Regions from separate parts of the Salinarimonas sp. NSM genome, predicted to be linked through region 2. Evidence: predicted binding sites of a transcription regulator. Region 2 holds the regulator's gene; each other region holds the start of a gene.
What was found. Region 2 encodes LexA, which represses DNA repair genes until DNA is damaged. Its sites were predicted from a motif close to TGTTCNNNNTGTGTTCNG; they were not measured.

Region 1 (10,301 bases), on a different contig from region 2:
CCTCGACCTACGCCTACCTCTCGGCGATGCGCATCGAGCCGCTGGCCGAGGCGGCCGGGGTGGCCGTGCGCTATCGGCCGTTCCTGCTGGGGCCGATCTTCCAGGCGCAGGGCTGGAACACCTCTCCCTTCAACCTCTACCCCGCCAAGGGCCGCTACATGTGGCGCGACGTGGCGCGCGAGGCGGAGCGCCGGGGCCTGCCCTTCCGCAAGCCCGAGCCGTTCCCGCAGAACGGTCTCGCCGCGACCCGCGTGGCGCTCTTCGGCGCGGACAAGCCGTGGTGCGGCGCCTTCGTGCGGGCGGTGTTCCATGCGCAGTTCGGCGAGGCGCGCTCGATCGAGGAACCGTCCGCGGTGGCGGCGCTCGCCGGTGGCGTCGGCCTCGACTCGGACGCGACGATGAGGGCGGCGAGCGCGGACCCCAACAAGCAGCGCCTGCGCGCCGTCACGGAGGAGGCGCGCACGAAGGGCGTCTTCGGCGCACCGACCTTCTTCGCCGAGGACGGCGAGATGTTCTGGGGCGACGACCGGCTCGAGCGTGCGCTCGCCTGGGCGGCGGGCGAGGAGGCCTGACGCGGCGCGCCCGACTCGGTGCGCCCGAGGCGCGAAGCCGCGGGCGGACGTCAAGCTCGGCTGCGGCTCGGCGTCGCGGACGCACCTCTGTCGCCTGTGGAAATCCGCTTCGCGCCGCCTGGAACGGTTCCAGCTATGGACAGACGAGCGTCGCCGTGCCAAAGGCTTCGCCGCGCGGGCGACGCCCGGTCGCATTGCGCGCGCGCGGCCGCTGTTGCACTTCCCCCGGCACGATCCGCGCGGCTCCATCCGTTCGTCGCGTCTCTCGCGAGGCGTGACAGCGCGTAGACCGTCTTCTTGAACCCTGCTCGGGAGAGTGACGTGGCCGAGACCACCGCAGCGCAAGAGCCCACCCGGCGCGACTTCCTGTTTCTGGCGACGGGCGCCATGGGCGCCGTCGGCGTCGCCGCCGCAGCCTGGCCCTTCATCGCGCAGCTGGCGCCCGACGCGCAGACCGTCGCGGCCGGCGCGCCGATCGAGGTCGACCTGGCGCCGATCTCCGAAGGCCAGATCGTCAAGCTGTTCTGGCGCGGCAAGCTGGTCTTCGTGCGCAACCGCACGCCGGCCGAGATCGAGGCGGCGCGCGCCACCCCCCTCGCCGATCTCAAGGACCCCGAGGCCGATCAGGCCCGCGTGATGGAGGGCCGCGAGAACTGGCTCATCATCTACGGCAACTGCACCCATCTCGGCTGCGTCCCGCTCGACTTCCAGGGCCAGTACGGCGGCTGGTTCTGCCCGTGCCACGGCTCGGTGTTCGACACGTCGGGGCGCATCCGCCAGGGCCCGGCGCCCATCAACCTGCCGGTCCCGCCCTACCGATTCGCCAGCGACACGTCCGTCGTGATCGGCGAGGAGGCCTGAGGCGAGAGCGCGCCTCGCGGCGGCGGCGCCGGCTCGGTGCCGCGGCCGACGGAAATCCGAACGAGAGCCGACCAGGCGAGACCAAGCAGGCCAGACCCATGAGCTCACATCCCACCACCTACGTTCCCAAGAGCGCCGCCGCGAAGTGGCTGGAGAGCCGGCTGCCGATCATCGGCCTGGTTCACTCCTCGTTCGTCGCCTTCCCGGTGCCGCGCAACCTGACCTACTTCTGGACCTTCGGCGCGATCCTGATGGTGATGCTGATCATTCAGCTCGTCACCGGCATCGTGCTGGCGATGCACTACACGCCGCATGCCGACTACGCCTTCACGTCGGTCGAGCACATCATGCGGAACGTCGAGTACGGCTGGCTGCTTCGCTACATGCATGCGAACGGCGCGTCGTTCTTCTTCATCGCGGTCTACATCCACATCTTCCGCGGCCTGTTCTACGGCTCGTACAAGGCGCCCCGCGAGGTGCTGTGGATCCTGGGCGTCATCATCCTGCTCCTGATGATGGCCACCGCCTTCATGGGCTACGTGCTGCCGTGGGGCCAGATGTCGTTCTGGGGCGCTACCGTGATCACCAACCTGTTCTCGGTGATCCCGCTCGTGGGCGACACCATCGTGTCGTTCCTCTGGGGCGGATACTCGGTCGGCAACCCGACGCTCAACCGCTTCTTCTCGCTGCACTACCTCCTGCCCTTCATGATCCTCGGCGTGGCCATGCTCCACGTCTGGGCCCTGCACGTGCCGGGCAACAACAACCCGACCGGCGTGCCGATCAAGTCGGGCAAGGACGCGGTGCCGTTCCACCCCTACATGACGGTCAAGGACACGTTCTCGATCGTGTGCTTCCTCGCGGTCTACGCGTGGTTCGTGTTCTACCTGCCGAACTACCTCGGCCACGCGGACAACTACGTCCCGGCGAACCCCGCGGCGACGCCGGCGCACATCGTGCCGGAGTGGTACTTCCTGCCCTTCTACGCGATCCTGCGCGCCGTTCCCGACGCGCTCCTGGGCGTGGTGCTGATGTTCGCCGCCATCGCCGTGCTGGCCTTCCTGCCCTGGCTCGACACGTCGAAGGTCCGCTCGGGCTCGTACCGGCCGGTGTTCAAGGTGCTGTTCTGGGCCTTCGTCGTCACCTGCCTGGTGCTCGGCTGGCTCGGGTCGCGTCCGGCAGAGGGCATCTACGTCGTGCTGACGCAGATCTTCACCTTCCTCTACTTCGCCTACTTCCTGATCGCGATGCCGCTCCTCGGGCTGCTCGAGAAGCCGCTGCCGCTGCCGAACTCCATCACGGAGGCGGTGCTGGGCAAGAAGCAGGCGAGCGGGTCGGGCATGCCCGTCGGCGCCGCCGCCGAGCCTCAGTCGAAGGGCTGAGGCGCGGTGGGAAAGCGAGATCAGGACAAGGGTTCGAGAACCATGAAGAAGAGCCTCATCATCGCCGGCGCGGTCGCGGCCTCCCTCTCGCTGCACGGTGGGCTGGCGCAGGCCGCGGGCGGCGGCGTCACGCCGCCGCGGCAGGACTGGAGCTTCGCCGGCCCCTTCGGCACCTACGATCGCGCGCAGCTCCAGCGCGGGTTCCTGGTGTTCAAGACGGTCTGCGCCTCGTGCCACGGCCTCGAGAAGGTCTCCTTCCGCAACCTCGCGGAGGAGGGCGGGCCGGAGTACACCGAGGCGCAGGTCGAGGCCTTCGCGGCCGAGTACCTCGTCGACGGCGGCTACGACGAGTTCGGCGATCCGGTGCAGCGCCCGGCGACGCCGGCCGACTTCTGGCCGTCGCCTTTCGCGAACTACCAGCAGGCGGCCGCCGCGAACGGGGGCAAGGCCCCGCCGGACCTCTCGGTCATGGCCAAGGCCCGTACCTACGAGCGCGGTTTTCCCTTGTGGATCACCGACGTGTTCACGCAGTACAACGAGAACGGCCCGGACTACCTGGCGGCCTTCCTGAAGGGCTACGTCGACCCGCCGGAGGATTTCGATCCGGCGCTCGGCAACTGGAACCTCTACTATCCCGGCCACATCGTGGCGATGCCCAACGTCCTGTTCGAGGGCGTGGTCGAGTACCCGCGCGACGACCAGGGCCGCCCGATCGTCCCCGAGACGGTGGAGCAGTACGCCAAGGACGTCACGGCGTTCCTGATGTGGACGGCCGAGCCGCATCTCGAGGCGCGCAAGGCGATGGGCTTCCAGGTCCTCGTCTTCCTCCTCGTCTTCGCGGGGCTGCTCTACTTCACGAAGAAGCGCATCTGGGCGCGCGTCGGCGGCGAGACCGAGGGCCACGCCGCGGGCTGATGCCGGCCGCGTGCCGCACGCGTGATCGCAGGACGGGGGCGCTCCTCGCAGGGCGCCCCCTTTCCGTTTGCGCAACGCGGCCGCATTTCGGGGGTTGCCCGCGCCACGCTTCCCGCTAGCATCGCGTCGCAACAACCGGAGAGGCCGACGACATGGCACGCGCGGTACTGGGCGTGATCGGGGGCTCGGGCGTCTACGACCTGCCCGGCATGGAGGACGTTCGCGAGGAGCGGGTGGCATCGCCCTGGGGCGAGCCCTCCGACGTCCTGCGCATCGGCCGAATCGCCACGACGCCGATCGTGTTCCTGCCGCGCCACGGCCGCGGGCATCGGATGTCCCCGTCCGACATCGACTACCGCGCCAACATCGACGCGATGAAGCGCGCCGGCGTCACCGACATCGTCTCGCTCTCCGCCTGCGGCTCGTTCAAGGACGAGCTGCCGCCGGGCTGCTTCGTTCTCGTGGACCAGTTCGTCGACCGCACCCACAAGCGAGAGAGCTCGTTTTTCGGCAAGGGCTGCGTCGCCCACGTCTCGATGGCGCACCCGGTGGGCCCGGCCCTGCAGCAGCGCCTCCACGACGCCGGCGTCGCCGAGGGCGTCGACGTGCGCAAGGGCGGCACGTATGTCTGCATGGAGGGGCCGCAATTCTCGAGCCTCGCCGAGAGCCTCGGCTACAAGCAGATGGGCTACGACGTCATCGGCATGACCAACATGCCCGAGGCGAAGCTCGCCCGCGAGGCGGAGATCACCTACGCCACGATCGCGATGGTGACGGACTACGACTGCTGGCACCCCGGCCACGCCGCGGTCGACGTCGCCTCCGTCATCGCGGTGGTGCGTGCGAACGCCGCGAACGCGGCGCGACTCGTGGCGCGGGTGGCGCGCGACTTTCCCGAGGAGCACGAGCCGTGCCCCGTCGGTTCGGATACCGCGCTGGAGGTGGCGATCATGACCGCGCCGGAGATGCGCGATCCGGCGCTCATGGCCAAGCTCGACGCCGTCGCCGGCCGCGTGCTGAACCGCTGACCACCCCCGCACTCCACCCGATGGATACGCGCCTCGAGGACCTGCGCATCATGGACACGCGCCCGATGGACACGCCCGCCGCCTCCGAGATCAAGTCGGCGATCCGCACGATCCCCGATTACCCCAAGCCCGGCATCATGTTCCGGGACATCACGACGCTGCTCGGCGACACGCGGGCCTTCCGCCGCACGATCGACGAGCTGGTCAACCCCTACGCCGGCACCAAGGTCGACAAGATCGCCGGCATCGAGGCGCGCGGCTTCATCGTGGGCGGGGCGATGGCGCACCAGCTCTCGGCGGGTTTCGTGCCGATCCGCAAGAAGGGCAAGCTGCCCCACCAGGTGGTCAGCATCGCCTACGCGCTCGAGTACGGCTCGGACGAGATCGAGATCCACGCCGACGCCCTCGTCGCCGGCGAGCGGGTGGTGCTCGTCGACGACCTGATCGCCACCGGCGGCACCGCCACCGCCGCCGTCGCGCTCCTGCGCCGCATCGGCGCGGAGGTCGTCGCCTGCTGCTTCATCGTCGACCTGCCGGATCTCGGCGGGGCCGAGCGGCTGCGGGGGATGGGGGTGGAGGTGCGCTCGCTGGTGGCGTTCGAGGGGCACTGAGCGGCTTCAGACACGTGCCACGCGGGGAATGCCGCGCTTGCGGTCGGAACGAAAATAGAACATAACTCGCTCGACGACGACGATCGAAAGGGCGGTGGACACGACCCTTCGGGGCTTGCCGACCGGCCCGCCGGGCCGCACAAAGACGGCGAACGATGGCGACGAGCGAAGGACAGCGGAGGCGATCATGGCCGGCGTGAACAAGGTGATCCTGGTGGGGAACCTGGGCAGGGACCCCGAGGTGCGGCGCACCAGCAACGGCGACCCGATCGTCAACCTGCGGCTGGCGACGTCGGAGACCTGGCGCGACAAGGCGACGGGCGAGCGCAAGGAGCGCACCGAGTGGCACTCGGTGGTGATCTTCAACGAGCAGCTCGGCAAGATCGCCGAGCAGTACCTCAAGAAGGGCTCGACGGTCTACATCGAGGGCCAGCTCCAGACCCGCAAGTGGACCGACCGCGAGGGCGTGGAGAAGTACACGACCGAGGTCGTGCTCCAGCGCTACCGCGGCGAGCTGACCCTGCTCGGCGGCCGCGGCGGCGGTGGTGGCGGCGGGGGCGGTGGTGGTGACGACTACGGCGGGGACGATTACGGCGGTGGCGGCGGCGGTGGCGGCGGCGACTTCGGCCGCTCCTCCCCGATGGAGCGCCGCCCGGCGAGCCCCGGCGGCGGCGGCGTCGGTGGCGGTGGTGGATCGGGCGGTGGCGGATCGCGCTACGACGACATGGACGACGACATCCCGTTCTGATGAGACGATCCGCTCGCCGCTTGATCCACGTCAATCGGGGCGACGCAGGATGCGCTAGTCTTCACTGCGGGGGTGGCTACACCGCGGTGACGTGATGTCGATCGGGATCCTCCATCCTCGGCGCAGCGCGGGACGGACGCGCAGCCGTCTCTCGCTCGCGGTGATCGCCCCGCTGCTGGCCTGGTCGGTCGGCCCCGCGGCCGCCCAGCAGGCGGGCGTTCTGCGGCCGGCGATCGTCGAGCCCGTGCACGAGGGGGCCGGCGCCGTCTACGTCGAGAGCGTCCAACGGGGGACGGACGTGGCGCTCGTGGCCTACGACGCCGACGGCGATCCGACCCGCCTCGACGTCGCGCCGAACGCGGCCGGGCCAGTCCGCCTCGCGGTTCCCTGGGACGATCCGGTGGATGCTCTGCGGGCGGGCCGCGCGATCGCGGCATGCGCGTCGCGCCCGGGTGTGCCGATGGTCTGCTCGGAGCGCGTGACCGTTCGCCCCCTGCCCACGCGGATGATGGCGCCGCCGGCGTACGAGGCGAATACCGTCTTCTACACGGGAGCGGGCTGCGTCGGTGCGCTCGTGTCGGGGCTCGTGCCGGGGGCGCAGCTCGTGCTCCTCGATCCCGCCGCCGCCGATCCGCTGCTGGCGACCGCAGAGATCGACCCGTTCCGGCCGGCGGCGCTCGCCATCCCCGATTCCTTCTGGCCGCGGAGCGCCCATGCCCTGCGGCTCGAAGCACGCCTCGCCGGTCGGCCCTTCACGACACGGGTGCCGCTGCCGCCGCTCACCCGCGTTGAGACGATAGCCGGATGCGAGCGTCGGCTCGAGCCGCCCGCATTCCCCGGCCCCCATTCCGCATGCCGCCCCGTCGTCGCCCTCGAGGGACTCGTTCCGGGGGCGCGCTATCGGATCGCGAGCGAGGACGCCGCCCCGTTGTTCGGCCCGCAATGCGCCACCGCGCCCGCTGCGGTGTCGCGGCTCGGGGTGCTGCCACTGCCCGGCGACATGCTGCGGGCGAACCAGGAGATGCCGAGCGCCGGCCTGGTCTCCTGCGGGGACGCCCGGACCGACGTCGCCCCGGTCCGGCTCCCGCCCATCGCGATCGCGCCCGTCGCGGCGGGTGACGCGACGCTCTCGCTGCGCGACGCAGTCGCGGGTGCGATCCTCTCCGTCGAGGTCCTCGACGCGGCGGGGAGCGTGGTGCGCAGCTACGAGGACATCCCGGTCGCCGGGCGCTCCCTCACGCCGCTGCGTCTGGTCTTCGCACCGAACGAGGCGTTCGCCGCCGGCGAGACGATCCGCGTCACCGCGCGCATCGCGCCGGGACCGGGCGGCCCCGCGGCCTGTGCGCAGGAGAGCGTGGCGGAGGTCCCGGTCGGGCCATCGCCCACGTCCTTGCCGCCGCCGCAAATTGTGGAACCGGTCCATGCCTGCATGGAGTCGGTGCTGGTCGCCGGGCGGGCGGACGGTGCCACGGCGACGGTGCTCGGCACCGGCGCGATCCTGACCGCGTCGGGCGAGCGCGATCTCGCGATCGGGCGGGCCGCGGCCGATCGGGTCCCGCTGCACCACGCGCTGGAGGCCGGCTGGTCGCTCGTCGCGCGGCAGTCGGCCGGTGGGATCGAGAGCGCGGCGAGCTCCGCCGTGACGGTCGCGCCCACGCCCGATGTCCGGAGGCTCGTCCTCGACATTCGTGGCGCGGAGGTACGCGACCTGCGCCACGGTGCGGCATGGGTGCTCGACGCCTGCCGAGCGGCCGTGCATGTCCTGGATGGGCCTGTCGGAACCCGGGTGGACGTGGTGCGCACCGAGCGCGAGACGCCCGGCGGCGCGATGGCGTCGGCGCACCGCCTGCTCGCTCAGGGTGTCCTGCATGGGTCGTCCGACGACGTGATCGTGCTCCCCGCGGGCTCGATCCTTCCCGCCGACCGCATCGAGGCGCGCCCCACCTTGTGCGGGCGGCCGAGCGAAGAGCCCTCACCGTCGAACGTTCTACGCGTCGTCCACACGTTGGCCATCGACGATCCCCGCCTCTCGGCCGTCGAGGATCCCGGTGCCGGCGGCCGGCTGCTCGCGCTCGAGATCGCTCTCGGCTGCCCGGCTACACGGTCGCTCGACGTCGCGCTCGCCAGCGACGCGCCGGACGTCGTCGAGATCGTCGACCCGGCCTCGGGTGCGCTGACCATACCGGCGGGCGCGGCGGTCGCGCGCGTCGTCGTGCGCGCGAAGGCCCCGGGTCGCGCCGTGCTGTCGGCGGTGGGACCGCACGTGGTCGCACGTCCGCTCGCGACGGGGCTCGGTGCGGGGGCGCTCGCCGAGGTGAGGGTGTTCGCCTGGAGCGCACCCCGGACCGTCTCGGTGAGGCTGCGGCCGAGCCCGCCGCCGAGCGGCGGCGCCGTCACCCGCGAGCCCTACGGCGGGCAGCCGTTCGAGGGTGCGCCCGCAGCCGCCTCGATCGAGACCGGTCGCGGCACCCGTGTGCTGAGCATCACGAATACGAGCGGCGGCCAATGTTCGCTGCGCCTGCTCGAAATGCTCGGCCCGCCGGACAACCGCTGCCTCGCACCGGTCCCGATCGCCGCCTACGTCCGGCCCGAGGGCGCGCCCGTGGGCGGCATCCCGAGCTCGGTCGATCTGACGGCGCGCCCGGGGCCCCCCTTGTCGGTGGACAGGACCTGGTACGCCTGCAGCGCGGGCGATCCATGCGACGAGGACGATGTCGGCCTGCGCCTGGAATACCAGGCGCTCCTCGATCGACCGTAGCGGATCAAGCCCGCTCCAGCGCCATCGCCACGCCCTGGCCGACGCCCACGCACATCGTCGCGAGCGCGCGGCGGCCGTCGCGGGCGTGGAGGGCGCGCGCCGCGGTGCCGACGAGGCGGGCGCCGGACATGCCGAGCGGGTGGCCGAGCGCGATGGCGCCGCCGTGCGGGTTCACGTGCGCGGCGTCGTCGGCGACGCCGAGGTCGCGCAGCGCCGCCAGCACCTGCGCGGCGAAGGCCTCGTTGAGCTCGAGCACGTCGAAATCGGCGACGGAGAGGCCGAGCCGCTCGCACAGCTTGCGCGTGGCGGGCACGGGGCCGACCCCCATGACGCGCGGCGCGACGCCGGCGGACGCCATTCCCAGGACCTTCGCGATCGGCACGAGGCCGAGCGCCTCGGCGCGCTCGCGGGTGGCGAGGACGAGCGCGGCGGCGCCGTCGTTGACGCCGGACGCGTTGCCCGCGGTCACCGTGCCGTTCTCGCGGAACGGCGCCTTCAGCTTGGCGAGCGCCTCGAGGGTCGTGTCGGCACGCGGGTGCTCGTCGCGGTCCACCACCTCGACGGCGCCCTTGCGGCCGGGGATCTCGACGGGGACGATCTCACCCGCGTGGAAGCCCGCCTCGGCTGCCGCCGCATAGCGCGCCTGGGAGCGCAGTGCGAAGGCGTCCTGGTCGGCGCGCGAGACGCCCCAGTCGGCGGCGACGTTCTCGCCGGTCTCGGGCATCGAGTCGATGCCGTATCGCGCCTTCATCGCCGGGTTGACGAAGCGCCAGCCGATCGTGGTGTCGTAAATCTCGGCCGAGCGCTGGAAGGCGCTCTCCGCCTTGCCCATGACCAGGGGCGCGCGGGTCATCGATTCGACGCCGCCGGCGATGGCGCAGTCGATCTCGCCGGCGCGGATCGCGCGCGCGGCGGCGCCGACCGCGTCCATGCCGGACGCACAGAGCCGGTTGAGCGTCACGCCCGGCACGGCCTCGGGCAGGCCGGCGAGGAGGAGCGCCATGCGCGCGACGTTGCGGTTGTCCTCGCCCGCCTGGTTGGCGCAGCCGAGCCAGACCTCGTCGACCGCCTCCGCCAGAGCCGGCGTGCGCGCGACGAGCGCGCGGATCGGCGCCGCGGCGAGATCGTCCGCGCGCACCCGCGCGAGGGCGCCGCCGTAGCGGCCGATCGGCGTGCGCACGTAGTCGCAGATGTAGACGTCGCGCATCGCGCTCCCCTTCCCGTATCCGGCTCTCTGCCGACGTGTGTCGCGCCCGCTCGGCCGGCGGTCAAGCGAGCGAGGCGGGCAGCCGGGATGTGAGCGCTCGCCCGGCGGACGGGGGCTCAATCCGCCGGCGGCTTGCCGCGCAGGCTCTTCGTGCGAGCGTGCTTCGTCTTCGTGTCGAGCCGGCGGCGCTTGGAGGCGAGGGTCGGCCGGGTGGGGCGG
Region 2 (10,301 bases):
TCTCGGCGGTCGCGGGCCTGATCGCGGGTGCGGAATGGCAGGCCTCGCGCCCGCGCCGGCCGGCGCCGCCGCCCGGCCGGATCGGGCGAGCACTGCGCGGCGTGAGGAACGGCCTGACGGGCATCGTCGTCACCACGCTGATCGCCACCGCCGCGACGGGGCCCTTCGCCGCCTTCCACTTCCAGGTGGCGAACCCCTACGGCATCCTCGGCAACGTGCTGGCGCTGCCGCTCGTCACCGTGCTGGTGATGCCCGCCGCGGTGCTGGGAATGGCGCTCGCGCCGCTCGGCCTGGACGCGCCCGCCTGGCTCGGGATGGGTGCCGGCGTCGCGCAGGTGATCGCCTTCTCCGAGTGGGTGGCGGGGCTGCCGGGCGCGCGCGTCGTCGTGCCGGCGTTCGGGATGCACGCGCTCGGGCTCCTCGTCGCCGCGCTCCTCGTCGCCACGATCTGCGTCTCGCGCCTGCGCCTCCTCGCCCTCCCGCTCGCCGTCGCGGGCATGCTCGCCGCGTCCGACCCGGACCGGCCCGACCTCTACATCGACAGAGACGGTCGCGGGCTCGCCCTGCGCGGGCCGGACGGACGGCTCGTGGTGCTGGGCGCGCCCGGCGACTTCGTGCTCGCCCAATGGCTCGTCGCCGACGGCGATTCCCGCGCGCCGGACGATCCGAGCCTCGCCGCGGGCGTCGCCTGCGACCCGCTCGGCTGCGTCGCGCCGCTCCCCGGCGTGGGCGCGGTGGCGCTCGTGCGCGAGCCCGGAGCCTTCGCCGAGGACTGTGCCCGGGCGGCGCTCCTCGTCTCCCGCCTGACCGCGCCCGGCTGGTGCGCCGCGCCGCACGTCCTCGACCGCGCGCGTCTCGCGCGGACCGGAGCCGTGACGCTGCGCCTGCACGACGGCGCGCTCGCGATGGAGACTGTGCGGCGCGCGCCGGAGACCCGGCCGTGGCTCGTGCGGGATCGTCCCGCCGAGGAGTGAGACGCATCGCGCCCGCGAGGCTTCCCCCGCCCGCCCCGCCTTGCTAGACAGGGCGACCCGCCCGAGCATGCCGCAGGTCGAACATGGATGCGTTCAAGCCCTATCTCGCCAAGGTCGCCACGGGCGCGGCCCTCTCGCAGGAGGAGGCCCGCGCCGCCTTCGACGCGCTGCTCTCGGGCGAGGTGACGCCGGCGCAGGCGGGCGCCTTCCTGATGGCGCTGCGCGTGCGCGGCGAGGCGCTCGACGAGATCGTCGGCGCCGCCTCCGCCATGCGCGCCAAGATGCTCAAGGTGGAGGCGCCCGCGAGCGCCATCGACATCGTCGGCACCGGCGGCGACCATTCCGGATCGTACAACATCTCGACGCTCGCCGCCTTCATCGTGGCGGGGTGCGGCGTCCCGGTGGCCAAGCACGGCAACCGCGCGGCGTCCTCGAAGTCCGGCGCGGCGGACGTGCTCGGCGCGCTCGACGTGACGCTCGGCCTCGACCCGAAGGGCCTCGCCCGCTGCCTCGCCGAGGCGAACCTGTGCTTCATGTTCGCCCAGGCCCACCACGCCTCGATGCGCCACGTCGCGCCCTTCCGCGTGGAGCTCGGCACGCGCACGATCTTCAACCTGCTCGGGCCGCTCTCGAACCCCGCCGGCGTCAAGCGGCAATTGCTCGGCGTGTTCTCCCGCGCCTGGATGCGCCCGCTCGCCGAGACGCTGCGGGCGCTGGGCTCGCAGCGGGTGTGGGTCGTGCACGGCTCGGACGGGCTCGACGAGCTCACGACGACGGGGCCGAGCGAGGTCGTCGCGCTGGAGGACGGCGAGATCCGCACCTTCCAGATCGACCCGCGCGACGTCGGCCTCGCCTTGGCGCAGCCGCAGGAGCTCAAGGGTGGCGACCCCGCCCACAACGCGGCGGCCCTGCGCGCCGTCCTCGACGGCGAGAGGACCGCCTATCGCGACGTCGCGGTGCTCAACGCCGGCGCCTCGCTGGTGGTGGCCGGTGCCGCCGCGGACCTCGCCGAGGGCGTCGCCAAGGCGGCGGAGGCCGTCGACAGCGGCGCCGCCAAGACCGCGCTCGCGCGCCTCGTGCGCGCGTCGCAAGGGTGAGGGCCTCAGCCGTGAGCGATATCCTCGCCAAGATCGAGGCCTACAAGCGCGAGGAGATCGCCGCCGCCAAGGCCGCGATCCCGCCCGCCGCGATGGCGCGCCGCGCGCGCGACGCCGCCCCGCCCCGCGGCTTCGCGGCGGCGCTTCGAGCGAAGATCGACGCCGGCCGCCCGGCGCTGATCGCCGAGATCAAGAAGGCGAGCCCCTCCAAAGGCCTGATCCGCCAGGACTTCGACCCGCCGGCGCTGGCGCGCGCCTACGAGACGGGCGGCGCGGCCTGCCTCTCGGTGCTCACCGACACCCCGTCCTTCCAGGGCCGCCCCGAGTACCTCGCCGCCTCGAAGGAGGCCTGCGCGCTCCCGGCGCTGCGCAAGGACTTCCTGTTCGAGCCCTACCAGGTGGCGGAGGCCCGCGCCTGGGGCGCGGACGCGATCCTCGTCATCATGGCGAGCGTGTCGGACGCCGCCGCGCGCGATCTCGTCCAGGCCGCCCACGATCTCGGCATGGACGCGCTGGTCGAGGTGCACGACGCCCCCGAGCTCGAGCGCGCGCTGGCGCTTCCCGCCCAGCTCATCGGGATCAACAACCGGAATCTCCGCACCTTCGAGGTCTCGCTCGCGGTGGCCGAGAGCCTCGCCCCGCTGATCCCGGACGACCGCATCGTCGTCGGCGAGAGCGGCATCTTCACCCCGGCCGACATCGCGCGGCTGGAGGCGGCGGGCATCCGCGCCTTCCTCGTCGGCGAGAGCCTGATGCGCCAGGACGACGTCGCGGCGGCCACCCGCACCCTGCTGGGAGAGGCTGCTTGAGCGATCTCAGCCACATCGACGCCTCCGGCGCCGCCAACATGGTCGACGTGTCCGAGAAGGACGTCACCTCCCGCACGGCCATCGCCGAGGGCGTGGTGATCACGCGGCCGGAGACCATCGCCGTCATCCGCGCTGGCGACGCCAAGAAGGGCGACGTGCTCGGTGTCGCGCGCGTCGCCGGCATCATGGCGGCCAAGCGCACGCACGAGCTGATCCCGCTCTGCCATCCCTTGATGATCACGAAGGTCCGCGTCGACTGCACGATCGACGAGGCCCTGCCGGGGGTGCGCGTCACCGCCGAGGTGAAGGTCGCGGGCCAGACCGGCGTCGAGATGGAGGCGCTCACCGCCGTCTCGGTGGCGTGCCTCACGATCTACGACATGGTCAAGGCGGCGGACAAGAGCATGCGCATCGAGGGCGTGCGGCTCCTCGAGAAGACCGGCGGGCGCTCCGGGACCTGGCGGGCCGACGGCTAGGGGAGGGGGTGCGCGTCGTGAGCCTGCTCCCCGTCGCCGAGGCCCGCGCCCGCATCGTCGCCGCCGCCGGCGCGCCGCTCCCCGCAGAGATCGCGCCGCTCGAGGCATGCTTCGGCCGCACGCTGGCCGAGGACGTGGTCGCGACCCGCACGCAGCCGCCCTTCGCCGCCTCCGCCATGGACGGCTTCGCGGTGCGCGCCATCGACGTGGCGACGGCGCCCGTCGTGCTGAGGGTGATCGGTGAGGCGGCCGCCGGGCGCCGTTTCGCGGGCCCGGTCGGCGCGGGGGAGGCGGTACGCATCTTCACCGGCGCGCCGGTGCCCGAGGGCGCCGACACGATCGTCGTCCAGGAGAACGCCGAGCCGCCGGCGGACGGGTGCGTGCGCATCCTCGAGAGCGCGCCCGCGGGCCGATTCGTGCGCCCACGCGGGCTCGACTTCTCGCAGGGTGACGTGCTGATCCCCGCCGGGCGCGTGCTCGACGCGCGCGCGCTGGCGCTCGCCGCCGCGATGAACCACCCCGCGCTCCCCGTGCGCCGCCGCCCCGTCGTCGCGCTGATCGCCACCGGCGACGAGCTCGTCATGCCCGGCGAGGCGCCGGGGCCGGACCAGATCGTCGCCTCGAACGTCGTCGCGCTCGCCGCCCTCGTCGCCGCGGCGGGGGGCGAGCCGCGGGTGCTCGGCATCGCACGCGACACGAAGGACGCCATACGCGAGAAGCTCGCGGCCGCGCGCGCGGCGGGCGCCGACGTCCTCGTCACCCTCGGCGGCGCGTCGGTGGGCGCTCACGACCTCGTGCAGGATACCCTGCGCGAGGCGGGCATGGAGCTCGGGTTCTGGAAGATCGCCATGCGCCCGGGCAAGCCGCTGATGCACGGGCGGCTCGACGGCATGCTGTTCCTCGGGCTGCCGGGCAACCCGGTCTCCTCCATGGTCTGCGGCCTCCTCTTCCTGCGTCCGGCGATCCGCGCACTCGTGGGCGATCCGCAGGCGGGGCGGATCGCGACCGAGTGGGCCGTGCTCGGTGCGTCGATGGCGCCGAACGACGCCCGCGAGGACTACGTCCGGGCCACCCTCGCGCCTCGCTCGTGCGCGCTGCCCGAGGCGACGCCGGCGCCCGTGCAGGACTCCTCCATGCTCGGCGTCCTCGCCCGCGCGGACGCGTTGATCGTGCGGCCGGTGCGAGATTCGGCGCGGCAGGCGGGGGAGGTGGTGGAGATCGTGCGGCTGGCGGGCATGATGTGAGCGGGCCCACGGCCGACGCACGTCAGCGCTGCCCGCGCCGCCAGAGCGCGTACGTCGTCGCGAGGGCGGCGGCGGCCAGCAGCCCGGACGCGAGCGGCTCGCTCGCCAGCGTCGCGAGGTCGCCGCGGGCATGGGCGATGGCGCGCCGGAGGTGGTCCTCGAAGATCGGCGCGAGCACGAAGCCGACGAGGAGCGGCAGGAGCGGGAAGCCCGTCCGACGCAGCGCGTAGCCGAGCCCGCCGAACAGGGCGAGGAGCACGACGTCGAAGGCGAGCCCGCCGCTCGCCAGAACGCCGACCCCCGACACGAGCACGATCCCAGGCACGAGCCAGAGCGGCGGTACGGTGACGAGGCGCGCCCACAGGCCGACGAGTGGCAGGTTCAGGACGACGAGCATCAGGTTCGCGATCAGCATCGAGCCGACGAAGGTCCAGAACAGCGTCGGCTCCCGGCTCATCAGCGCCGGGCCCGGCGGCAGGCCGTGGATCATCATCGCGCCGACCAGCACGGCCGTCACGGCGTTGGACGGGATGCCGAGCCCGAACAGGGCGACGAAGCCGGTCTGGGCGCTGGCGTTGTTCGCGGCCTCCGGCGCGGCGACGCCGGCGATGTCGCGCCGGCCCTCCGGCGCGCCGCGGGAGACCCTCTTCTCCAGGGACCAGGCGGCGAAGGACGAGACGAGGGTCGTCGCGCCCGGCACGAGGCCGATCGCGGCGCCCACCAGCGACCCGCGCAGGGCGGGTGCGAGCCAGCCGCGGATGGCCGCGGCGCCCGGCCACCAGCGTCCGATCCGCGCCACCGCACCGCCGTTCGTCCCCCGCGCGGCGAGGGCGAGCGCCTCCGACATGCCGAAGAGCCCGACGACGAGCGGCACGAAGCCGATCCCGTCGAAGAGCGCGCGCATGCCGAAGGTGAAGCGCGGCAGCCCGTCGGGCCCCGCCGTGCCGATCAGGCCGAGCATGCCGCCGAGCCCGAGCATCGCGAAGCCGCGCGCGAGTGGTGCCGCCGAGAGCACGACGGCGAGCGCGCCGGCGAGCACCATCATCGCCGCGACGTCCGCGGGGCCGATCGCGAGCGAGGCGCGTGCCAGGGCCGGCGTCGCCAGGGCGAGGACGAGAGCCGACAGGACGCCCGCGACCGCAGACGCGAGGGTCGCGACGGCGAGCGCCTCCACCGCGCGGCCCTCCCGCGCCATCTTGTGGCCGGAGACCGCCGTGACCGCGCCGGACGCCTCGCCCGGCACGTTGAGAAGGATGGCGGTCGTCGAGGAGCCGTACTGAGCGCCGTAGTAGATGCCGGCCAGCATGATCAGCGAGCCCGTCGGCGGAAGGAAGAAGGTCGTCGGCAGGAGCAGGGCGATCGTCGCCACCGGGCCGAGGCCCGGCAGCACGCCCACCAGCGTGCCGAGGAAGGCCCCTGCGAAGGCCCAGCCGAGATGCTCGAGGGTCAGCGCAGCCGCGAGGCCCGCGACGATGTCGACCTCGGTCATCGCAGGGCGTCCGGCAGGAGCGGCAGAGGCTGGCCGACGAGGCCGACGAAGACGCCCGCGACGAGTGCCGCCGTGACCGCCCCCGCGGCGAGGGAGCCGGGGAGGCGCGCGCCCGTCACCGCCGACGCCGCCAGCGCGCCGCAGAGCGTGCCCGACAGGAGGAGCCCGAGCGGGGCGACCGTCGTCGCCAGGAGGACGATCGACGCGAGCAGGCGTACGACGGTGCGCGTGGGTATCGTGCCGAGCGCCGCGCAGGGATCGACCGCCGCCCCCGCCGCGGCCGCGGCACGGCGGCGGGTCGCGATCCCGAGGAGCGCGGCGAGCGTCGTCAGGGCGGCGAGCGCGAGGGGAACGTCCGCCGGCCCGAGTCGCCCCGGGCGTCCTTCCGGGAGAGCGCTCGCCGCGAGTGCGAAGGCCGACGCAGCGGCCGCAACGGAAATCTCCACGAAAATACTGTAATCCAACTTAGAATGAAGAAAAACTAGAGTGGAGCGTAAATCATTGGAGCGTGAGTTACTCATATTGCCTCTCGCCGAGAAACAGGTATTCATTCCTCATCACTCCTTAGACCGAGGGAAGACCATGTGGAAGAGCATTCTCGCCGCCGGCCTCGCTGCCGGTGCGATCGCGGTCGCGTCCGCTCCCGCCCAGGCGGAGGGCTGGCCGACCCAGCCGATTCGGCTGATCACCGCGTCCGCCGCCAGCGGCAACGCCTTCGTCTCCGCGCAGATCGTCGCCGCCGAGCTCGAGAAGCGCCTGGGGCAGCGCATCGTGCTCGAGGCGATGCCGCAGAGCTCGGGCATGGTGGCGACGGAGCTCGTCTCCGATGCCGAGCCCGACGGCCATACCCTCCTCGTCGGCACGTCCTCGCAGCTCGTGTTCAACATCGCGCTCTTCCCGGACATGCCGGTCGACCTGTCCGAGACGCTGCGCGGGGTGGCGATGATCAACTCCGTGCCCCTCGTCCTCGTGGTCAATCCGGATGACCCGGCGCAGACCATGGAAGACTACGTCGCGGCTCTGAAGGCCGAGCCGGGCGCCTTCCAGTACGGATCCGGCCCGGTCGGCACGACGACGCACGTCACCGGCCTGCGCTGGGCGAACGCGGTCGGCGTCGAGGTCGAGCACGTGCCCTACGAGGCGGGCTCGGACGCGCGGCGCGACGTGGTCGCCGGACGCCTGTCGCACATGTTCGACGTCGCGGTGACCGCGATCCCGCAGATCGAGGCGGGGGCGGTGCGCCCGCTCGCCATCACCTCCCTCGCGCGCTCCGGGGCGCTGCCGGAGGTGCCGACCGTGGCCGAGCTGGGCTTCCCGGGCTTCGAGGCGGCCACCTGGAACACGATCGCGGCGCCGTCCGGAACGCCGGACGCGATCGTCGAGCGCCTCAATGCCGAGGTCGCGGCGGTGATGGAGACGCCCGCCGTGCGGGAGCAGCTGCTCGCGCTCGGCGCCGACCTCGTGCCGCCGCGCACGCCGGCCGAGATCGACGCCTTCTACGCCGAGCAGCGCGAGACCTGGATCCCGCTCGTGCGCGAGGCCGTCGGCACGGGCGGCTGAGCGCGCGGTGCATCGGGCGTGCGTCGCGGGAGCCCGATCCGAGGGATCCGCGACCACGATCCCGAATCCGAGGATCCCGGGCGCGGAGCGGCGCCCGCTCCGCCGACCGAACGAAGCGAGGGGACGATGCAGGATGCGATCGACGACCCGCCGAGCCCGGCGCGCGTCGCGCTCGTCGGGCTGCCGTCGCGCATAGGGCCGCTGGAGAGGCGTTTCGCCGGAGCGCTGATCCACCTGCGGGCGCTCCCGGGATGAATGCCCCGCCGCGAAGACGGGTCGCGACGGGGGTTGCGGAACGCATGGGGAACGGGTATAAGTTCCGCGTTTGTTTTCCGAGAGATCGTATCGGCGATTCGGCCGGCGGCCGCGGAAGGCTCCAAGAGGCTCCAAGACGGGGTGCCCATGCTCACGCGCAAACAGCACGAACTGCTTCGCTTCATCCACGAGCGGGTGCGGGAGACCGGCGTCCCGCCCTCCTTCGACGAGATGAAGGATGCGCTCGACCTCAAGTCGAAGTCGGGCATCCACCGGCTGATCACGGCGCTGGAGGAGCGCGGCTTCATCCGGCGGCTCCCGAACCGGGCGCGGGCGCTCGAGGTCGTGCGCCTGCCCGAGGGCCTCGGCGTGCCCGCGAGCCGGCGCTTCAGCCCGAGCGTCGTCGAGGGCGGGCTCGCGGCCAAGCCCAAGGCCGCCGCGGCGCCTGTGGCGGCGCCGAGCCTGCCGGACGAGGAGCGCGGAATCCAGATCCCGGTCATGGGCCGGATCGCGGCGGGCGTCCCGATCTCGGCGATCCAGTCGCAGAGCCACTCGATCACCGTCTCGCCGGACCTCGTCGCGTCGGGCGAGCACTTCGCGCTGGAGGTCCGCGGCGACTCGATGATCGAGGCCGGCATCCTCGATGGGGACATCGTGGTCGTGCGCAAGCAGGACGTGGCCAACACGGGGGACATCATCGTCGCGCTGATCGACGACGAGGAGGCGACCCTCAAGCGCTTCCGCCGCCGCGGCTCGTCGATCGCGCTCGAGGCGGCCAACCCCGCCTACGAGACGCGGGTGCTCGGGCCCGATCGGGTGAAGATCCAGGGCAAGCTGGTGAGCCTGTTCCGGCGGTATTGAGCGAGGCTCGCGCCCTCACCGCCGCAGCAGCCACATCGACCCGCCTGCGAGCAGGCCCCAGAACGGGGCGCCGATGCCGAAGAAGGCGACGCCCGAGGCCGTGGTGACGAAGCAGACGAGGGCGGCCATGCGGGCCTTCTCGTCGGCGAGCGCCGCCTGGATCGCGCCGGCGAAGCTCGTGAGCAGCGCGAGGCCCGCCACCGCCTGGATCAGGATCGGCGGCGAGGCCGAGATGAAGGCGGCCGCCGCACCGGCCGAGAGCCCGAGCGCGATGTAGACGGCGCCCGCCGCCGCGGCGGCGACCCAGCGCCGCGACGGGTCCGGATGCGCCTCCGGCCCGGCGCACAAAGCCGCCGTGATCGCGGCGAGGTTGACGAGGTGGCCGCCGAAGACGGAGGCGACGGCGCTCGCGACGCCGGTGCCGACGAAGATCGGCCCGACCGGCGGGCGGTAGCCGTTGGCCGCCAGCACCGCGAGGCCCGGCACGTTCTGGGAGGCCATGGTCACGAGGAAGAGCGGCAGCGCGAGGCCGACGAGGGCATCCAGCGAGAAGGTGGGCGCGACGAGCACCGGCCGCGGCGCGAGCGCCCCCCAGGACGCGTCCGGCAGGGGCGTCGCCGCGAGCACCACGCCGATCGTCACGAGAACCGCCAGCGGCACCGCGTAGGGCCGAGCGAAGCGCAGGGCGAGCGCCCAGACGATCACGATCGGCAGCGCCAGAGCCGGCTCCGCCAGGGTCGCACGGGCGGGGGCGAGGCACAGATCGAGAAGGATGCCCGCCAGCATCGCGGCGGCGAGCGGCATCGGGATGCGCTCCACCGCCCGCCCGAACGGGCGGATCACGCCCGCCAGGATCACGAGCGCGGAGGCCGCGAGAAAGGCGCCGACCGCGACCGGGAAGCCCCCGGCGAAGGCGCCGGTCGCCACGAGCAGCGCGGCGCCGGGCGTCGACCAGGCGATCGAGATCGGGAGCCGCGTGCGCCACGAGAGGCCGATCGCCAGCACGCCCTTGACGAGGCAGACCGCGAGCAGGCCCGAGGCGGCCTGCGCCGGCGTCGCGCCCACCGAGACGAAGCCCTGCAGCAGCAGCGCAAAGGTCGAGGCGAAGCCGACGAGCGCCGCCAGCGCACCCGCCGAGAGCGGCTGGATCAGCCCGCCGCCCCCCTCCGCCGGCGCGCGCGCCGCCGTCCCCGTCCCGCCCGCCGTCTCGCTCATGTCCCGCTCACGCCCCGCTCACGCCCCGCGCACGACTCGACCGCTCGATCGCCGGCGCGAGACTGCCGCCCCCCGGGTCCGCGCGCCACCCCCGCGCGCGCCGACCAGGGCTGCGCCGCGTGCGGTCCGCCTCACTCCTCGACCGCCCGCGCGATCGCCCAGGCGAGGCTCTCGGCGTCGAGGTCCTCGCCGTTGGCGAGCACCACCACCGAGACGCCGCTGTCGAGCCCACGATAGTAGTAGGTCGCCGTGCCGTACCACGAGCCGCCATGCGCCGCGACCGTCCTGTCGAAGTCGTCGGTGTAGAGCGACCAGCCCCAG
Region 3 (9,070 bases), on a different contig from region 2:
CCTCTCGCGCGTAGACACCCTTCGACGGCGAAGGACCTTCGATGACGCGCGTTCCCCCCACGCCGCTCGCGGCGGCGGCGATCCTCCTGGCGGCCTGGTTCGTGGCGAGCCTCGCCGTGAACCTGCCGCCGTTCGCGGACGCGCTGCTCGGCGCCTTCCACCTCGGCTTCGCCCTGGAGGTGGGGGCCGCCTTCGCCGTGGTCGCGCTCGTGCGCGCGCGGCTCGGGCGGGTGCCGCGGGGGCTGGTGCACGCCCTCGCGGCTGTGCTCGTCGTGCTGGTGGCGATTCGCATCGCCGATCTCACCGCGCGCTCGGTCGTCGACCGCCCGCTCAACCTCTATCTCGACGTCTCGCTCCTGCCGGCGACGATGGACGTCGCGCGCACGCTGCTCGGCCCCGTGCGGGCCTGGGGCGCGGTGGCGGGGCTGCTCATCGGTCTCGCCGCGCTGTGGGCCGCTCTCGCCTGGGGCCTGTCGCGCCTGGCCGAGCTGTTCGCGGCGCCGCATGCGCGGCTGGCGATGTACGCTCTCGGCGCCGGCGCGCTCGCGCTCTACGGCGGGCAGAAGACCCTTCTCGAGGGCCGGCCCGGATGGCGCCCGGTCGGCGGCTCGGCCAGCCTGACGGTGGCGCTCCAGGCGCAGGGCCTCGTCGTCGCGCTCGGCCGGCGCGCCGCCTTTCGCGCCGATCTCGGGCAGGACGCCGCGGACGGCATCCCGGAGGCGGAGATCCTCGGTGCGCTCGACGGGCGCGACGTCGTCGTGATCTTCATCGAGAGCTACGGCGTCACCGCGCTCGACGACCCGGCCTACGCACGGGTCGTCGGCCCCCGCCTCGCCACCTTCGAGGCGCTGGCGCGCGAGGCCGGCTTCTCGCTCGCCTCGGGGCGGCTCGTCGCCGCGAGCGCCGGCGGGCAGTCCTGGCTCAACCACGCCAGCGTCTCGTCGGGTCGGTTCATCGACGACCAGACACTCTACGCACTCTTCCTCTCGGAGGCCCCGCGCACGCTCGTCGACGACTTCTCGGGCGCGGGCTATCGCACCGTGCAGTCGATGCCGGCGATCACGATGCCCTGGCCCGAGGGCCAGCTCCTCGGCTACGAGGCGACCTACGAGGCGCAGGACATGGGCTATGCCGGGCCGGTTTTCTATTGGGGGATCGTGCCCGACCAGTTCGCCCTCGACCACCTCGCCCGCGCGGAGCTCGACACGCCCGGTCGCCCGCCGCTCTTCGCCCTGGCCGCGCTGATCTCGAGCCATGCCCCCTGGCTGCCCGTACCCGAGATCGTGCCCTGGGAGGCGCTGGGGGACGGCGCCATCTACCGCCGCTGGACCGACGACGCGCCGCATCCCCGCGAGGTGTGGCGCGATCCCGAGGCGGTGCGCGTGCAATACGCGCGCTCGGTCGCGCATTCCATCGACGCGGTGGCGGCCTTCGTCTCCGAGCGGCTCTCGCCGGACACCGTCGTGATCGTCATGGGCGATCACCAGCCCGCACCGTTGATCACCGGGGAGGACGCATCGCGCGCCGTTCCGGTTCACGTGCTGGCGCGCGATGCGAAGCTGCTCGCGCCCTTCGCCGAGCTGGGGTTCCGGCCCGGCGCGGTCCCCCCGCCCCCGCCGCCCATCGGCGACGCCGCCCTTCCGCGCATCGACGCGCTGCGCCCCACCCTGCTCGAGGGGTGGCGCGCGCGGCGAAGTGACGCCGATCAGGCGGCCGCGCCGGCTGCCGTCCCGGCGGGCACCCCGGAGACCGCCCCGGTCGTCGCTCGCTGACGGCACACGGCTGCGGGCCTCGCGGGTCGCTCCCCCTTCGCGTGCGGACGAGACCGGCGCGCACGATGCGCCTCGACCGATCCTGCTCGCGAGGTCCCCCTACCTGGGGCGGGCGACATCGCCCGCACGGACCCCGCCCCTGATCCGCTGCGCGGATCGTCCCCGCCCCAAGGGGGCGGGAGGCGCGGGAGCATGCGTCAGGCCTCGCCTTCGTCCAGGTCATCGGCCGTGGGGGTCGCCTCGTCGAGGATGCGGTCGGCCAGCACGCCGGAATTCTGGCGGATGGCGTCCTCGATGCGCTTGGCGACGTCGGGATTGTCCTTGAGGAAGGTCTTGGCGTTCTCGCGCCCCTGGCCCAGCCGCTGGCTGTCGTAGGAGAACCAGGCGCCGGACTTCTCGACGATGCCGCCCTTCACCCCAAGATCGAGCAGCTCGCCGACCTTCGAAATGCCCTCGCCGTACATGATGTCGAACTCGACCTGCTTGAACGGCGGCGCGACCTTGTTCTTGACGACCTTGACGCGCACCTGGTTGCCGATCGCCTCGTCGCGGTCCTTGAGCGTCGAGACCCGGCGGATGTCGAGGCGCACCGAGGCGTAGAACTTCAGCGCGTTGCCGCCCGTCGTGGTCTCCGGCGAGCCGTACATGACGCCGATCTTCATGCGGATCTGGTTGATGAAGATCACCATCGTCTTCGAGCGCGAGATCGAGCCGGTGAGCTTGCGCAGCGCCTGCGACATCAGGCGCGCCTGGAGGCCCGGCTGCACCTCGCCCATCTCGCCCTCGATCTCGGCGCGGGGCGTGAGCGCCGCGACCGAATCGACCACGAGCACGTCCACGGCACCCGAGCGCACCAGCGTGTCCGTGATCTCGAGCGCCTGCTCGCCGGTGTCGGGCTGGGAGATCAGCAGGTCGTCGAGCTGCACGCCGAGCTTGCGGGCATAGACCGGGTCGAGCGCGTGCTCGGCGTCGACGAACGCGCACACGCCGCCCTTCTTCTGCGCCTCGGCGATCGTGTGGAGCGCGAGCGTCGTCTTGCCCGAGGATTCCGGCCCGTAGATCTCGACGATGCGCCCACGCGGCAGCCCGCCGACGCCGAGCGCGACGTCGAGCCCGAGCGAGCCCGTCGACACCGTCTCGATCTCGACGAGCGGCTGGTTCTTGCCCATCCGCATGATCGAGCCCTTGCCGAACGCACGCTCGATCTGCGAGAGCGCCGCGTCGAGCGCCTTCGTCTTGTCCTTGTCCATGGGGGAGCCTTCCACCAGCCTCAGCGAGGTCTGAGCCATTTCGCGAATCCCTTATTGCACGGGGTGGAGACGAATCTCAACGCGGCGTCGACCCCAGCAATGTACGCGCTTCGTTCTCACACGCAAGAGCCAAAACGAAAAGGGAACGAAAAATCCGCGACCCTTCCGCCGAGCCCGGCGCGCAAGGCTTTGCGCAGCGTGCGCCCACGCCCGGGACACCGGTCCCACGCGAGGATGCGTCCCGGCCGCCATGGGTCGTCCGCGCCCGCGCATCGCCGCGGCGTCCACAGGAAACGTCGGCTCGGGATACGGGACGCTCCGGCCGCGTCGTCCGCGCCCCGTCCTCACGCCGCGGCGGCGCGCGCCGCCGCCCCCTCACCGCCCCATCGTCTCCTTCACCGTCTCCACCAGCTGCTTCAAGGTGAAGGGCTTGGGCAGGAAGGCGAAGTCCTCGCCCTCGGGGAGGTTCTTCTTGAAGGCGTCCTCGGCGTAGCCGGAGACGAACACGACCTTGAGGTCGGGATGCGTCTTGCGCAGCTCGCGCAGCAGCGAGGGCCCGTCCATCTCCGGCATCACCACGTCGGAGACGACGAGGTCGACCGGCGCCTCGGACCCCGCGATCGCCTCGAGCGCCTCGACGCCGGAGGCGGCCTCGAGCACCGTGTAGCCGCGGGCCTTGAGCGCGCGGGAGTTCACGGCGCGCACGGGGTCCTCGTCCTCGACGAGGAGCACCACGCCGTGGCCGGTGAGGTCGGGATTCGAGCGCGCGAGGGGGCCGAGCCGAGCCGCCGCCACCTCGGCGGAGGTCTGCACGTGGCGCGGCAGGTAGACCTTGAAGGAGGCGCCCTCGCCCGGAGTCGAATCGACGTAGACGAAGCCGTTCGACTGCTTGACGATGCCGAACACGGTCGAGAGGCCGAGCCCGGTGCCCTTGCCGATCTCCTTCGTGGTGAAGAACGGCTCGAAGATCTTGTCCATCACCTCGGGCGGGATGCCGGTGCCCGTGTCGGCGACCTCGATGAGGACGTAGTCCGCCGCCGGCATGCCGGGGCGCTCGAGACGGGCGGCCTCCTCGGCCTGCACGTTCGCGGTGCGGATCGTCAGACGCCCACCGTCGGGCATGGCGTCGCGGGCGTTCACCGCGAGGTTGATGACGACCTGCTCGAGCTGGTGCACGTCCGCCTGGATCGGCCACAGGTCGCGCCCGTGGCGCAGGTCGAGCTCGACGCGCTCGCCGAGGAGGCGCTTGAGGAGCATGGTCAGGTCGGACATGGTCTCGCCGAGGTCGAGCACCTCGGGTCGCAGCGTCTGGCGGCGCGAGAAGGCGAGCAGCTGGCGCACCAGGCTCGCGGCCCGGTTCGCGTTCTGCTTGATCTGCATGATGTCCTGGAAGGCCGGGTCGGTGGGCCTGTGGTTGGCCAGCAGCAGGTCCGAATAGCCGATGATCGCCTGGAGCACGTTGTTGAAGTCGTGCGCCACGCCGCCGGCGAGCTGGCCCACCGCCTGCATCTTCTGCGCCTGGGCGAACTGCGTCTCGAGCTGGCGCTGCTCGGTCGTCTCGAGCGCGTAGACGATCGCGACCTCGCCCTCCCCGTCCGTCTCGTTGACGGGGCTCGTCCAGATCCGCGCCGAGCGCTCGCCCGGCCCGACGATCCCGACCTCGACGGGCTCGGCCGCGCGCGCGCCCTCGGCGGCCGCGAGCGCGCCCGCGAGCGCCTCGTGGTCGCGCTCCAGCACCCGCTGGACGAGGCGCGGCTCCTCGCCGCCGGGCTCGGCGCGCGGCATCGTGCCGAACAGCCGCACGAAGGGGGCGTTGGCGCGCAGGATGCGGCCCTCCCGGCCGAGCGCCGCGATGGCGATCGGCGTGTTGTTGAAGAAGCGCGCGAACCGCACCTCCGCCGCGCGCTGGGCGTCCGCCGAGCCCTCCTCCCCGGCCGAGCGGTTGATCACCAGCGTGCGCGAAGCGCCGCGCTCGCCCTCCATGCCGAAGGCGACGCGGTGGTAGAGCCGCGCGGGCAGCGCCTGGCCGGCCCGGCGCGTCATGTCGATGTCGAAGATCTCGGTGCGCACCTCGCCGGGCGCACCCTCGACGGAGGCGAGCAGCGTCGCCACGTCGGGAGGCACCATGTCCTCGAGCGCGAGTCCGCCCGAGCCGACCTTCGCGAGGTCGTGGTCGAGCCAGGCCGCGAGCGTGGCGTTCATGTAGGCGACGGAGCCGTCCGGCTCGACCGAGAAGAAGCCCGCCGGCGCGTGATCGAGATAGTCGATCGCGTGCTGGAGCTCCTGGAAGACGTTCTCGTGGCGCTCGCGCTCGTGCGTCACGTCGGCGATCGACCAGAGCACCGCGGGCTTGGCGCCGGGGCGCGGCAGCGGGCGCACGCGCACGCGGTACCAGCCGTACTCGCCGCGCCCGCCGAGCGCCGGTGAGAGGCGGATCTCCTCGGCGAGCGCACGCTCCTCGCGCGCCGCCTGGGCGAGGCGGTAGATCGCCTCCGAGACCTCCGGCGCGCCCAGGAAGAGGCGCTCGACGGTCTTGATCTCCGCGAGCTCCGTGGCGCCGGCGAAGGAGAGGTAGGCCTCGTTGGCGTAGGCGATGCGGCCGTCCCCCTCGACCACCACGTGGCCTTCCGACGAGGAATCCGCCATCGCCTTCGTCAGGTCGTTGCGCGTGCCCTGCGCGGAGAAGCCGAACGCGCCGATGGCGTAGGCCGTGATGAAGAACACGCCGGCCATGGCGAGCAGCGCGAGCAGCGCCGTGATCAGCGGCTGGGCCTGCTCGCTCGTGACGAAGGAGAGGCCGAAGAAGGCGCCGGGCAGCACGAGCGCGAGGACGACGAGGAGCCAGATCTTCCCCGGCGTCTCGCTGCGCTCGATCGCCCGCTGCGGCTTGTCGCTCGTCTGAGCCATGTGCGTGTCGCCTGTTCTCGTCGCTCGAGCGGTTATGCCCGACGGCGCCTGAGCCGCAAGACGTAACCGATGACCTCGGCGACGGCGGAGTAGTGTTCCACCGGGATCTCCCGGTCGATGTCGACGGTCGCGTGCAGCGCACGGGCGAGCGGCGGGTTCTCGACGATGGGCACGTCGTGCTCGCGCGCCTTCTCGCGGATGCGCAGCGCCAGCGCGTCGACACCCTTGGCGACGCAGATCGGCGCGGGCATGCCCTTCTCGTACTTCAGCGCGACGGCGTAGTGCGTCGGGTTGGTGACGATGACGGTCGCCTGCGGCACCGCCGCCATCATGCGCTGGCGGGCGCGCTCGATCCGCAGCTGGCGCCGGCGCGCCTTCACCTCTGGCGAGCCTTCGGACTGCTTGAACTCCTCCTTCACCTCGCGGCGCGTCATCCGCTGGCGCTTCATCCAGGAGAAGCGCTGGTAGAGGAAGTCTCCCACCGCGACGAAGAAGAACAGCGCCAGCACGCCGCCGAGCAGCTTCACCGAGAGGTCCTTCACCTCGACGAAGAGCAGGGTGGGGTCCTCCTGCACCAGCGTGTCGACGCGCGCGCGCTCACCCCACAGGATCACGGCGACCAGCGTGCCGATGATGGCGAGCTTGAGCAGGCCCTTGGCGAAGTTGACGAGCGCCTCCATGCCGAAGACGCGCTTGAAGCCGGATATGGGGCTGATGCGGTCGAGCTTGGGCGTCAGCGGCTCGACGGTCCACAAGAGGCGATGCTGCATGCCGCCGCCGACGAGCCCCGCGACCATGAAGATCGCGAAGGGCGCCGCGAGCGCGATCAGCACGGTGACGATCGCGTCGCGCATCACCGAGAGATGCCCGGCGCCGTCGGTGACCTGATGGGCGTTGGCTAGGAAGCCCGTGATGCCGTTCGAGATCCGCTCGGCGCTGAAGCCGGAGACGAGCAGCGCCGCCAGCGTGAAGCCGCCGAGCACGAAGAAGGTCGTGATCTCCTGGCTCTTGGCGACGTCGCCCTTCTCGATCGCCTGCTCGAGCTTTCGCGGGGTCGGCTCTTCCGTGCGATCGTCGTTCTCGGTGTCCTGGTCCGCCATGCCGCCCTCCCCTCTACAGGCCGGAGATGGTGGACAGGAAGGCGCGCAGGTTCTCGAGGAACACGCTCATCATCACGCCGACCACGATGGCGAGCACGATGAAGCCGCCGAGGATGGTCGCCGGCAGCGCCAGGAAGAACACCTGGAGCTGCGGCATCAGGCGCGAGAGCACGCCGAGCCCCAGGTTGAACAGGATCGCGAAGACGATGAACGGCGCGGAGATCTGCACCGCGAGCGCGAAGCCGCGCCCCACCGCCTCGATGCCGAGCCGGGCGACGTCGCCGCTCTCCGGCAGCCCGCCGGGCGGGAGCATGTCGTAGCTCGCCCGCACGGCGGCGATGGCGAGGTGGTGGAGGTCGGTGACGAAGATGAGCGTGATGGCGAGCAGCGTCAGGAAGTTCGCGATCGCCGTCTGCTGGCCGCCGAGCGACGGGTCCACCGTCATGGCGAAGCCCAGCCCCATCTGCTGGGCTATGATGGTGCCGGCGGTCTGCAGCGCGCCCACGACCATCCGCACCGCGAGCCCGAGCACGAGCCCGACCAGGATCTCCCCGAACAGGAGCGACAGCGTCGCCGCCCCGGCGACGCCGCCGGCGGGCTCCACCAGCGGGCGCACGGCGGGATAGACGACGATCGTCAGCAGGACCGCGAAGGCGAGGCGCACGCGCGGCGAGATCAGCTGCTCGCCCAGCCCCGGCAGCAGCATGACGAGGGTGCCCACCCGCGCGAAGGCGAGGAGGAAGGTCGTCGCGACGGCGGGCGAGAGCAGCTCCATGAGCGGGCACGATACGAGATTCGCGGGCCGCGCGCGCGGCCCGTGCGCGACGGGCGCGACGGGCGCGACCGCCCGGCTCGCGACCGCGGCCACCTCACCCGCCCGCGACGATGCGCTCGGCGACACGGTGCATGTAGCCCGCGAGCGCGTCGCTCATGAGGGGGAGCATGATCAAGAGCGAGACGAACACGGCGATGATCTTGGGCACGAAGACGAGCGTCTGCTCCTGGAGCTGGGTGAGTGCCTGGAGGAGCGAGATCACGACGCCGACGGCGAGCGCGACCAGCATCACCGGCGCCCCGACCTTGAAGAAGGTCATGATGCCGTCGCGGGCGATGTCGAGGATGGCCATGCCGGTCATGGAGTACGCTTTCTGCAGGTGATCGTGGTGCTCGCGCCGCCGTCAGATCGGCATGCGCATGATCTCTTCGTAGGCCTGGATGACGCGGTCGCGCACGGCGACGAGCGTGTTGAGCGCGGCCTCGCTCTCGGCCACCGCGGTGACGACGTCGACGACGTCGGCGCGGCCGGCGGCGGCCGCGCTCGCCTGGGCCTCCGCGGCGCGGCCCGCCTCGGCGACGGAGCCGACGGCGCCCTGGACGAGGGCTGCGAAGTCCGGGCGCTCGGCGCCGGCGGCGCCCCCGATGCGCCCCGCCGCGCCGCCCTGCCCGAGGCCCGGCGAGAGCCCCTGGATCGAGGCGTAGGCGTTGGCGGCGAACATGTTCGTGGCCATGATGCGTTACCTTCCTCGAGGGTTCAGGCGCGCAGGATCTCGATGGTGCGCGAGAGCATGCGGCGCGTGGCGTTGACCAGGTTGAGGTTCGCCTCGTAGCTGCGCTGCGCCTCGCGCATGTCCATGCTCTCGACGAGCGAGGACACGTTGGGCAGCTTCACCTGCCCGTCCGCGTCCGCCGCCGGGTGGCCGGGGTCGAAGCGGGTGCGGAACTCGCTCTGGTCCTCGCGCACGCGCCCCAGCGTCACCGTGCGTACGCCGAGCTCGCGGTCGAGCTTCTCGACGAAGGTCGGGATGCGCCGGCGGTACGGGTCGGCGCCCGGGGCGGCCGCGGTGGAGTCGGCGTTGGCGATGTTCTCGGCGATGACCCGCATGCGCCCCGACTGGGCCTTGAGGCCCGAGGCGGCCACCGCGATCGTCTTGAGGAAGTCCATGCGCGCGCTCCTTCACTCAGCGCCGGCCGATGGCCGTGCGCAGCATCGCCAGGTTCTTCTCGTAGAGCGAGGCGGCGAGCTGGTAGTCGGACTGGTTCT

Region 1: ssb (single-stranded DNA-binding protein) is a predicted target of LexA. The motif match lies at 5,414-5,431, and genes of this name have one in related genera.
Region 3: recA (recombinase RecA) is a predicted target of LexA. The motif match lies at 3,153-3,170, and genes of this name have one in related genera.

Annotation. Positions count from the first base shown of each region.
Region 1 covers NZ_JBQTCJ010000042.1:33,204-43,504, forward strand. Annotated here, with positions in the region: gene ACTZWW_RS15260 (2-hydroxychromene-2-carboxylate isomerase) at 1-572, shown strand, start outside; gene petA (ubiquinol-cytochrome c reductase iron-sulfur subunit) at 894-1,433, shown strand; gene ACTZWW_RS15270 (cytochrome b) at 1,532-2,815, shown strand; gene ACTZWW_RS15275 (cytochrome c1) at 2,858-3,730, shown strand; gene ACTZWW_RS15280 (S-methyl-5'-thioadenosine phosphorylase) at 3,883-4,758, shown strand; gene ACTZWW_RS15285 (adenine phosphoribosyltransferase) at 4,824-5,369, shown strand; gene ssb (single-stranded DNA-binding protein) at 5,557-6,117, shown strand; gene ACTZWW_RS15295 (hypothetical protein) at 6,212-8,875, shown strand; gene pcaF (3-oxoadipyl-CoA thiolase) at 8,880-10,082, opposite strand; gene arfB (alternative ribosome rescue aminoacyl-tRNA hydrolase ArfB) at 10,199-10,301, opposite strand, start outside.
Region 2 covers NZ_JBQTCJ010000055.1:13,581-23,881, forward strand. Annotated here, with positions in the region: gene ACTZWW_RS17595 (ComEC/Rec2 family competence protein) at 1-974, shown strand, start outside; gene trpD (anthranilate phosphoribosyltransferase) at 1,058-2,071, shown strand; gene trpC (indole-3-glycerol phosphate synthase TrpC) at 2,083-2,880, shown strand; gene moaC (cyclic pyranopterin monophosphate synthase MoaC) at 2,877-3,356, shown strand; gene ACTZWW_RS17615 (molybdopterin molybdotransferase MoeA) at 3,374-4,600, shown strand; gene ACTZWW_RS17620 (tripartite tricarboxylate transporter permease) at 4,623-6,089, opposite strand; gene ACTZWW_RS17625 (tripartite tricarboxylate transporter TctB family protein) at 6,086-6,535, opposite strand; gene ACTZWW_RS17630 (Bug family tripartite tricarboxylate transporter substrate binding protein) at 6,672-7,649, shown strand; gene ACTZWW_RS17635 (hypothetical protein) at 7,776-7,904, shown strand; gene lexA (transcriptional repressor LexA) at 8,052-8,765, shown strand; gene ACTZWW_RS17645 (benzoate/H(+) symporter BenE family transporter) at 8,781-9,980, opposite strand; gene ACTZWW_RS17650 (serine hydrolase domain-containing protein) at 10,112-10,301, opposite strand, start outside.
Region 3 covers NZ_JBQTCJ010000053.1:25,191-34,260, forward strand. Annotated here, with positions in the region: gene ACTZWW_RS17300 (hypothetical protein) at 42-1,772, shown strand; gene recA (recombinase RecA) at 1,970-3,061, opposite strand; gene cckA (cell cycle histidine kinase CckA) at 3,398-5,929, opposite strand; gene flhB (flagellar biosynthesis protein FlhB) at 5,962-7,029, opposite strand; gene fliR (flagellar biosynthetic protein FliR) at 7,043-7,804, opposite strand; gene fliQ (flagellar biosynthesis protein FliQ) at 7,899-8,165, opposite strand; gene ACTZWW_RS17330 (flagellar hook-basal body complex protein FliE) at 8,208-8,537, opposite strand; gene flgC (flagellar basal body rod protein FlgC) at 8,561-8,971, opposite strand; gene flgB (flagellar basal body rod protein FlgB) at 8,988-9,070, opposite strand, start outside.